Regions from separate parts of the Rhodoferax sp. PAMC 29310 genome, predicted to be linked through region 2. Evidence: predicted binding sites of a transcription regulator. Region 2 holds the regulator's gene; each other region holds the start of a gene.

Region 1 (3,277 bases), 2.0 Mb from region 2:
CACCGTGGCATCCCAGGTGGCGGGTGTGCCGTAGTAATCACGCAGCAGGCTGATGACCGTCGTTTGCGCCGCCTCGCGGCCCTTGCCTCCGGTGCTGACACCATCGGCGATGGCAGCAATCGCCCCCATGTCTGCGCTGCCCGGCTCGGGCAACATGGCGCCACAAAAGTCTTCGTTGACTTCCTTGAGGCCCGCGCGCGAGGTACAACCAATGTCTAGTTCAAACGCCATGCACCAATACCCACGGTAAACACGCCCAAAATGGTGCACCGGTGTCGCACAAGTCATCCGCCCAGCATCTGCATGCTGCGCTCGTAATGGCCCGACAGCTGCTCGAACAGCTCCAGCAACTCCTCACTGGCCAGTGCCACGCGATCTTGGCCGCCCGGCTGGTTCGCTTCAGCCGCACCCGCCAGCAACTGCAGCCAGCCCTTGCCAGATGCCTCCAAGGCGTTGCGGATCTCCGGGGTGCTCAGGGGAATGGAGTCGAGGTACTGCAAAGACTGCTCAAAACTCGTTCTCGCCGCCGCCATGCCTGATTCGCAGCGCAACTTCACGTCCGCACCGCCCAGCACTTGAAGCAAGGCGTATTTGGCGTAGCGCTGCGACAACATGCGCTGGCGACCCGCCACGTTTAGGACCTGCAAAGGCGACACGGAACCCGCGTTTTCCAGACTGGTCGTCAGGCGCTCGGCCTCTTGCAGTAGCAGCTCCGCCAACTCGTCTACGTAGGTCATCTGGTCGGCACGGGGCGTGGCCTGAAGCGCGGCTTTGAGGCGGGCCCAAGTCAGCAACACCTGCGCCCGCAAGTCACCGTAGGTGGGTTTGGACAGCGTTTTTCCCAAATGCACCAAGGTGCCGTCAATGCGCAGCGTGGCTTCTTTCAAACGCTGCTGCTGGGCTGGCGCGTCAATCCCAGCCAACTGGAGCAACACCAGCTTGATGATTTGCTGCGATAGCATGCGCAGCTGCCCCGCCCGGTTCACCGACTCGGCAAACCGTGCAGACTGGATGATCTGCTGCGACACTTGGCCCAGCCGCTGGTGGCTGTGCATGGAGGCGGTGCGCAGAATCTGAAACGCGTCGTCGTCTGAGACCTGCCGGGCGCGCATGAGGATGCCCTTGGCGCGGTCCACCATTTTTCGTTCTTCAAAGCGGCTGGTGACATCGCGCAGCTCGTTGCGCAAGGCCTGCTCATGGCGAAAACGCGCCAGCGCCATCTGTGCCAGATAGCGCAAACGCTGCGGCGCATAGCTGTTCACCACATAGGCGTGAATGCCGGATTGAACCGCACGAACAATGTGCTCGGCATCGCTGTCGTTGGTGAACACGACCACTGGACGGGGGGATATCTCGGCAATGGACTGGGTCGCTTTGAACAGCGAGTCGTCCGGCAATGCGTCTTCGACCACCACCAGGTCCGGCGCGTGCTGCACCACGTCGCGTACAAAATTCTGGCGCTCAACCGTGACGCAAATCACATGGATGCCGGCTGACTCCAGGTCGAACGCCAGGGTGGAGCCGGGACTGCCATTCAGATGTACCAACGCGCTCGTCATAAAAATCCAGGAAAAAGGGTAAACAGGGTGCACCACAAGCAATTCGCGCGCCACTAGCAACATCGTGGTGCTCGCGTGCACCGAAATCGGCAGTCAACTTTGGCACGACGCTTGCTTAGTCAATATCGGGCGTGACGATGCGCCCTGCCTGAGCCAAAGCGCTCCAGGGTTGACGCGCAACGACGTGCGTCCTGTTTTTGAGAGCTCAAGCCGACTGTGCGCCCCTGTGGGCCGCAGCTTCGACGGATCCGTTTTCTCAACCCCATTTGGCGGGCAGGCATATGCAAACGCCCTGCACGCCGACGAATCGCAACTGGAGCAGCACGATGAAAAAATCGAAATTGGTTATGGTTGGCAATGGCATGGCAGGTGTCCGCACGTTGGAGGAGCTCCTCAAGGTCGCCCCCGAGCTGTATGACATCACGGTGTTCGGCGCCGAACCCCACCCCAACTACAACCGCATTTTGCTCAGCCCGGTGCTCGCCGGTGAGCAAACGCTGGACGAGATCGTGCTCAACAGCTGGGAGTGGTACTCAGACAACCACATCACCCTGCACGCCGGCAAAAAAGTGGTGTCGGTGGACCGCGTGAACCGCATCGTGCGCTCTGAGGACGGCACAGAAGCGGAATACGACCGCTTGCTGATGTGCACCGGCTCCAACCCTTTCATACTGCCCCTGCCGGGCAAAGATTTGGAAGGCGTGATTGCCTACCGTGACATTGCCGACACCAACGCCATGATCGACGCGGCCACCAAATACAAACACGCAGTGGTCATTGGCGGTGGCCTGCTGGGGCTGGAAGCGGCCAACGGACTGATGCTGCGCGGCATGACGGTGAGTGTGGTGCATGTGATGCCAACCCTCATGGAACGTCAGTTGGACAGTGTGGCGGGCAAGCTGCTGCAAAAATCACTGGAAAGCCGTGGTCTGCGGTTTTTGATGGGCGCGCAAACCCAGGAGTTGGTGGGCGGCGGTGGAGACAACGGCCAGCGCGTCAGCGCCATCAAGTTCAAGGACGGTACCGAGGTGCCAGCCGATCTGGTGGTCATGGCCGTCGGCATTCGACCCAACACTGAGCTGGCCGAGAAAATTCGCCTGCACTGCAACAAAGGCATCGTGGTGAACGACACCATGCAGACCATCACCGATGCCCGCATCTACTCGGTGGGCGAATGCGCTGCCCACCGCGGCATTGCCTACGGCCTGGTCGCGCCCCTGTTTGAGCAGGCCAAAGTGGCGGCCAACCACTTGGCGCAGTTCGGCACTGGCCGCTACCAGGGCTCGCTTACGTCCACCAAGCTGAAAGTCACCGGCATTGACCTGTTCAGCGCGGGCGAATTCATGGGCGGCGAAGGCACGGAAGAGATCGTGATGAGCGACCCCTTTGGTGGCGTCTACAAAAAACTGGTGCTCAAAGACGACAAGCTGATTGGCGCCTGCCTGTATGGCGACACGGTGGACGGAAGCTACTACTTCAAGCTGCTGCGCGATGGCCGCAGCGTGAGCGACATCCGTGACAAGCTGATGTTCGGCGAAAGCAATATTGGCGACACCGGCCATGAAGGCCACAACAAGGCCGCCGCCATGCCGGACGAGGCCGAAGTGTGCGGCTGCAACGGCGTCAACAAGGGCACCATTTGCAAAGCCATTCGCGAAAAAGGCCTGTTCACGCTGGACGAAGTCAAAAAGCACACCAAAGCCAGCGCCTCGTGTGGC
Region 2 (3,277 bases):
GATCACATCGGCCACGCCAGCCCGTTCGGCGTTGCGCTGGGCAAAGTCCACCATCCGGTGCGAAACGTCACTGCCAAAAATAATGGGTTTTTGGCCGGGCTCCCTCACCACCTCTGCGTCAGCCGCTTCTCTTTTCATCGCATCCCAGTCCGCACGGCGAAAGGGAAGGTATTTCTCAAAGGCGAATCGACGGCGGCTGCCGGCCGCAATGTTGCAGGCAATCTGAGCTGCTTCAATGAGCACCGTGCCGCTGCCGCAGCAGGGGTCGTACAAGGGCAGCAGGTCATCCTCACCCTCGGCCCAGCCGCTGGCGGCAATCATGGCGGCTGCCAGGGTTTCCTTCAAAGGCGCATCACCCTTGTCCTCGCGCCAGCCGCGCTTGAATAGCGGTTCGCCGGAAGTATCCAGGTACAAAGAGCAGCTGTCAGTGGTCAAGTGCACGTAAATGCGGGCATCTGGCCACTGGGTATTCACATCGGGGCGCACGCCATTGGCGGCTACGCGGAAACGGTCACACACGGCATCTTTCACCTTCAGTGCCGCAAAGTTGAGGGAGGTGAGCGGGCTGTGCTGGGCTGTGACTGCGATCTTGATGCTTTCCTTGGGCGTGAACCAGCGCTCCCACTCGACCTCGCTGGCCGCGCGGTACAGGTCCTGCTCGCTGCGGTACTCGGTGTACGACAGCAAGACCAGTACCCGCTGGGCCAGGCGGCTGTAGAGATTGAGCAACATGGCGTGCGACCATGAGGTGCGCACCGCGACGCCGCCGCGCTGCTTGGTTGCGCAGCCCGGGGGCAGGCCGGTTATGCGAAGCACCTCGGGCAGTAATAGGTCTTCAACGCCTGCGGCGCAGGGTAAAAATAATTGCAATTGGTTCACGTCGTTTTCCTATGACAGGTTTATTGTTCTGGGGCGCAAGCGATGCTCCGCTAATCTCCGGTGCCCGTAGGTCTGGTGGGACGGGGCCGGACAGCGATTTACAGGTCTTTTCGCAGCGAGGCGGGGGCAATTCGCAGCCCTTCCCGGTACTTGGCCACGGTGCGGCGAGCGCAATCAATGCCCTGCTCTTTGAGCATCTCGGAGATCTGATTGTCGCTGAGGGGCTTCTTCAGATTTTCGGCACTGATGAACTGCTTGATCAGCGCCCGCACTGCCGTGCTGGAAGCATTGCCCCCACTGTCGGTCCCCAAGCCGGAGCCGAAGAAGAATTTCAACTCAAAAGTGCCGAATGGCGTGGCCATGTATTTGGCAGTGGTCACACGGCTGATGGTGGACTCGTGCAAGCCCAGTTCGTCTGCAATTTCCCGTAGCACAAGCGGGCGCATGGCCAGTTCGCCATGCATGAAAAAGCTCTTTTGGCGCTCCACAATGGCGTTGCTCACCCGCAAAATCGTGTCGAAACGCTGCTGGATATTTTTGATGAACCAGCGCGCTTCCTGCAGACGCTGTTGCAGCGCCGCATAGTTGGACGCCTCGGTGCCGCCACCCCGGTGTTGCTTGAGTGCGTTGGCATAGATGTCATGCACCCGCAGGCGAGGCATCACGTCGGCGTTGAGGCGAACCCTGAACTGCGCCTGCGATCCGTTGCCCACTTGAGTGACGATGACGTCCGGCACCACGATATTGCGCTCTACATCGGCAAACCGGCGTCCGGGTTTGGGCTCCAGATGCCCAATCAGTGCGATCCCCTCACGAATGGCCGCATCCGGCACACCGCACAATTGCACCAAACGCTTGATGTCACGCCGCGCCAAAACATCCATCGGCTGCGCACAGATGCGCAGGGCCACCGCCACCGTTCTCGCCTGGGCCAACTTGATGTCGTCTTGACTCTGCAAAGCTTTCAGTTGAAGCGTCAAACACTCGGCCAAACCCCGTGCACCCACTCCCACAGGCTCCAATGTTTTAAGCAAGGACAGCGCAACGGTGAAGTGGTGCAGCATTTGCTCCCGCTCTTCAAGGTCATCGCCGGTCAAGCCGTCAACCAACTCAGCCAACGCCTCTTCCAGGTAACCGTCGTCGTTCAGCGACTCAATCAGGAAACGCAGGGCGGCGCCATCTTCTTCACTCAGGTGCAAAGCCAGGGCCTGCCGGTGCAAATGGCTTTGCAGCGACTCCTGGCTGCGCGCCAGTTCGGTCACATCGGCATCACTGTCACCATCCAGGTTGTTGCCGTGGGCCTTGGCCTCGCCCCCCCACTCGCCATCATCGGGCGCCATGGAAGCACTGCCGTCGCCGTCCCAGCTCTGCCCGTCGTCTGCCGACAGGGGCGACAATTCGGCATCGGTTTCGCTGCTCACCCGGACTTCCGCAGTGAACTCGGCAGGAGCATGCGCGCCGGCTTCCACATCCAGATCCTCATTGCGGACCGGTGCATCGGCTTGTGCCAGTCCAAATTCTTCGCGTGGCGGCTCTTCTGCGCTCACCTCCAAAAACGGGTTTTCGTCCAGCATTTGCTCGACTTCCTGGCTCATTTCCAGCGTCGACAGCTGCAACAGCCGGATGGACTGCTGCAATTGCGGCGTCAGCGACAGGTGCTGGGAAACACGAAGGGACAGGCCAGGCTTCATCGCCCCCCCCACCGTTCAGGACAGGCCAACGTCCGCGAGGCGGCACGCCTGTGGAAAGCAATCAGTAGGTAAGGAAGGGATAGACAGTGCACCCGGCTCACATTCTGAAATGTTCGCCGAGGTACACCCGGCGAACATTGGCGTCGTTGACGATCTCGGCAGGCTTGCCTTGGGCCAGCACACTGCCGTCACTGATGATGTAGGCGTGGTCGCAAATGCCCAGGGTTTCCCGCACGTTGTGGTCAGTGATGAGCACCCCCAGCCCACGCTCTTTCAGGAAACTGATAATTCGCTGAATCTCGATCACGGCGATGGGATCAATCCCGGCAAAGGGCTCATCCAGAAGAATAAACCGGGGTTGCGTTGCCAAGGCGCGCGCGATCTCGACCCGCCGGCGCTCACCACCAGACAGCGCCAATGCCGCCGAGCCACGCAGATGATCCACCCGCAAGTCTTGCAACAATTCGGTGAGTCGTTTTTCGATTTCCGGCTTGCTCAGCGGTCGACCGGCGTCATCGCGCTGCAACTCCAGCACGGCGCGCACGTTATCTTCCACGTTGAGCTTGCGAAAAATAGAGGCTTCCTGAGGCAAATAGCTCAAGCCCATGCGTGCCCGTCGGTGAATGGGCATGTGGCCCACCGACTGCCCGTCAATGGTGATGTCACCCGCGCTGGCGTGCACCAAGCCCACAATCATGTAGAACGAG
Region 3 (3,277 bases), 1.5 Mb from region 2:
GTTGGGATGCAGAGGCATCCATCGAGAAAGCTGCCACCCGCACCGGGGTGGGGGTGGCAGCCAGGGTGTGACAGTGTTCGACTTACTTTTTTATTTCTTCACAGGCTCGTCAGGCTTGCCAGCATTGCCTTCGATGTACGGACTCCAAGGCTTGGCCTTGACGGGGCCCGGTGTCTTCCAGACCACATTGAACTGGCCGTCCGCACGAATCTCGCCAATGAACACCGACTTGTGCAGGTGGTGGTTCTTCTCGTCCATCTTGCTCACAATGCCGCTCGGCGCCTTGAAGGTTTGACCGGCCATGGCGGCAATGACCTTGTCCACGTCGGTGGACTTGGCTTTTTCAACCGCTTGCTTCCACATGTTGATGCCGATGTAGGTGGCTTCCATGGGGTCATTGGTCAAAGGCTTGTCGGCGCCGGGCAGATTTTTGGCTTTGGCGTAGGCCGACCATTTGGCGATGAACTCGGTATTGGCTGGGTTTTTGATCGACTGGAAATAGTTCCATGCCGCCAAATGGCCCACTAAAGGCTTGGTGTCGACACCGCGTAACTCTTCTTCACCTACGCTGAAGGCAACCACTGGCACGTCTTTGGCTTTCAGGCCAGCGTTGCCCAGTTCTTTGTAGAACGGCACGTTGGAGTCGCCATTGATGGTGGACACCACGGCCGTCTTGCCACCCGCGGAGAACTTCTTGATGTCAGCCACGATGGTCTGGTAATCAGAGTGGCCAAACGGGGTGTATTTCTCTTCGATGTCCTTGTCGGCCACCCCTTTGCTCTTCAGGTAGGCGCGCAGAATCTTGTTGGTGGTGCGGGGGTAGACATAGTCGGTGCCCAGCAAGACCCAGCGCTTGGCGCCGCCGCCGTCTTTGCTCATCAGGTAGTCCACCGCAGGAATGGCTTGCTGATTGGGCGCCGCACCGGTGTAAAACACGTTTTTGGATAACTCTTCACCCTCGTACTGCACGGGGTAGAACAACAAGCCGTTGAGCTCTTCCAGCACCGGCAACACGGACTTGCGGGAGACGCTGGTCCAGCAGCCAAAAATCACATCGACCTTGTCCTGGGTGAGCAATTGCTTGGTTTTCTCGGCAAACAGCGGCCAGTTGGAGGCAGGGTCAACGATGACCGGCTCCAGCTTTTTGCCTAGCAGGCCGCCCTTGGCGTTGATCTCTTCAATGGCCATGAGCACGGTGTCTTTCAACACCGTCTCGGAAATGGCCATGGTGCCCGAGAGGCTGTGCAAGATGCCGACCTTGATGGTGTCTGCGGCAAACGCGGGGACTGCCGACAATCCGCTGAGCGCAACCGCCGCAGTGAGTGCCTTGAGCGTAAAACGACGTGAATGGGAACTTGACATGGGGACCTTCCTGAGTTGATGAGCCTGTTTCGTGCCACCGTCACCGCCTGGTCGGACAGATTGGGGGACACGATGGGTCAACTTTAGGGGAGCACACCGTTTTGGGAAATACGCCGTGTGGCGTACAAGCCGGCCTGAAGCGAGCTCAGCCCGTTCAGATGCGGGGTCAGCCCGGTGGTGACTCAATCTCCAGGTCGGCTATTTGAACCTTGAGTTGGTCCAGTGCGGTGGACAGGCTCGCGGCCTCCTCACTGTCAGCAGCCTCCATCTGAGTTTCCAGGCTTTGCTGCATCGCCTTGAGGTCACGGCGTGCTTTGGCTCGTTGCCCGGCCTCCTCGGCTTTGTCAAAAACGACCTGCTCGGCTTTTGACTCCTCTGAGGCAGGCGCGGACTTGCTCATTGGTTCAGGCAATACCGCACGCCCCTCTGGCACCACGCGCTGGGCCATGAAGGTCGGCGACATGATTTCTATTCCTGCGCCGTGCAGCACGTCAAGGACCTGGCGGTTGAGCCGGGAACGCGCGCTCAGCATATTGCCCACTTCCAGCAGCAAACCGCTGACCCGGTAGGTGATTGAAAAATTGCCCAACTCCAGCACCTGACTGAACGGGTCCTCCAACCCAATCTCCGTGGCGGCCTGCAATAGCAAGGGCTCCACCTTGGCGTGGTGCACGTCGTAGCCCAGCGAGAGTGTGGCCGACACAATGGCGCCAGACGAACGAACCACCGTGATCGGGTTGGCCATCAAGTAAGAATTGGACAGTGACACCAGTTCGCGTTGCTCGGTCTGGATTTCGACGTCAAAAATACCGCGCTCGGCCACCCGACCAAAGTGATCACCTACGCGCACAAAGTCTCCCGTGTGAAAGGACTGGGTCATCCGCAGCACCACCCCAGCCATCAGATTAGCCAATACTGTGGTGGACGAAAATGCAAGCGCACCGGACACCAGAATGCCCACCAGACCGATCACCTGATTGCGGGTGCTGTCACTGACCGGCAAGGCAATGGCCACGGCCACCGCGCTGGCCACCGTCAAGCCCAACATGAAAAACTGGCGCGGAAACCTGCGCTCATTCCCCATGTCCCGGTGGCGGCCCAGCAGGAAGCGATGGGCCAGCGTCAACACCAGGGCGACACCCGCAAGGGTGACCAACAGGGGCGCCGCGGTCTGAAAATAGTTCATCAAAGAGGTCATGGACTGATTGTGCTCGGAGCCAGTCTTGGCGCCAAGACTATCAACAACATTGATCGTTAGGGGCCGCCGTGAAGACGAGAAGTTTCCCTCGACGGCTCGAATATTTAATTGATGATAGTTTGATAGCCCCACGGGCGATGGGCTGGACCCGGTCAACGCGGCGTTTACCGTGCTGCCGGGTGGCAGCCCTAGCGCCAGAAGATCAGCCAATCACTCGATCACTTCTGGCCATGCGGTATGAAACCATTGCCCGGCGGGCTTGTCCACACGCTCATAGGTGTGCGCACCAAAGAAGTCGCGCTGCGCCTGCAGCAGGTTGGCGCTCAAGCGCTCGGTTCGCAGGCTATCAAAGTAGCTCAACGACGCGCTAAAGGCCGGCACCGGAATACCGTGGCTGGCGGCCAGCGCCACCACTTCGCGCCAGGCCTGCTGGTTGGTGTTGAGCAGGTTTTTGAAAAAGGGCGCCAGCATCAGGTGGGGCAACGTCGGGTCGGCTCGGTAGGCCTCAGTGATGTGATTGAGGAAGCGCGCGCGGATGATGCAACCACCGCGCCAGATGGAGGCAATACCGCCCAGGTCAAGCGCCCAGTCTTTCTTGTCGCTCATCGTGCGCATCAGGTCCAGGCCCTGCGCGTAGCTCAAAACTTTGGAAGCGTACAAGGCGTCGTGCACCTGCGCGATCAACTGTTGACGGTCGACCTCCAGTGTGGCCTCGGG

Evidence for each region. Region 2 encodes sigma-54, which starts transcription at its own class of promoters, with help from an activator protein. Its sites were predicted from a motif close to TGGCANGNAANCTGCTTT; they were not measured.
Region 1: the regulator sigma-54 is predicted to act here: its motif matches at 1,660-1,677, upstream of nirB (nitrite reductase large subunit NirB).
Region 3: the regulator sigma-54 is predicted to act here: its motif matches at 1,382-1,399, upstream of urtA (urea ABC transporter substrate-binding protein).

Annotation. Positions count from the first base shown of each region.
Region 1 is NZ_CP072852.1:1,683,671-1,686,947, forward strand. It holds gene J8G15_RS07690 (bifunctional protein-serine/threonine kinase/phosphatase) at 1-231, opposite strand, end outside; gene J8G15_RS07695 (type IV pili methyl-accepting chemotaxis transducer N-terminal domain-containing protein) at 285-1,559, opposite strand; gene nirB (nitrite reductase large subunit NirB) at 1,886-3,277, shown strand, end outside.
Region 2 is NZ_CP072852.1:3,696,741-3,700,017, reverse strand. It holds gene J8G15_RS17185 (class I SAM-dependent RNA methyltransferase) at 1-879, opposite strand, end outside; gene rpoN (RNA polymerase factor sigma-54) at 978-2,570, opposite strand; gene lptB (LPS export ABC transporter ATP-binding protein) at 2,668-3,277, opposite strand, start outside.
Region 3 is NZ_CP072852.1:2,188,695-2,191,971, forward strand. It holds gene urtA (urea ABC transporter substrate-binding protein) at 91-1,362, opposite strand; gene J8G15_RS09940 (mechanosensitive ion channel domain-containing protein) at 1,529-2,560, opposite strand; gene gndA (NADP-dependent phosphogluconate dehydrogenase) at 2,771-3,277, opposite strand, start outside.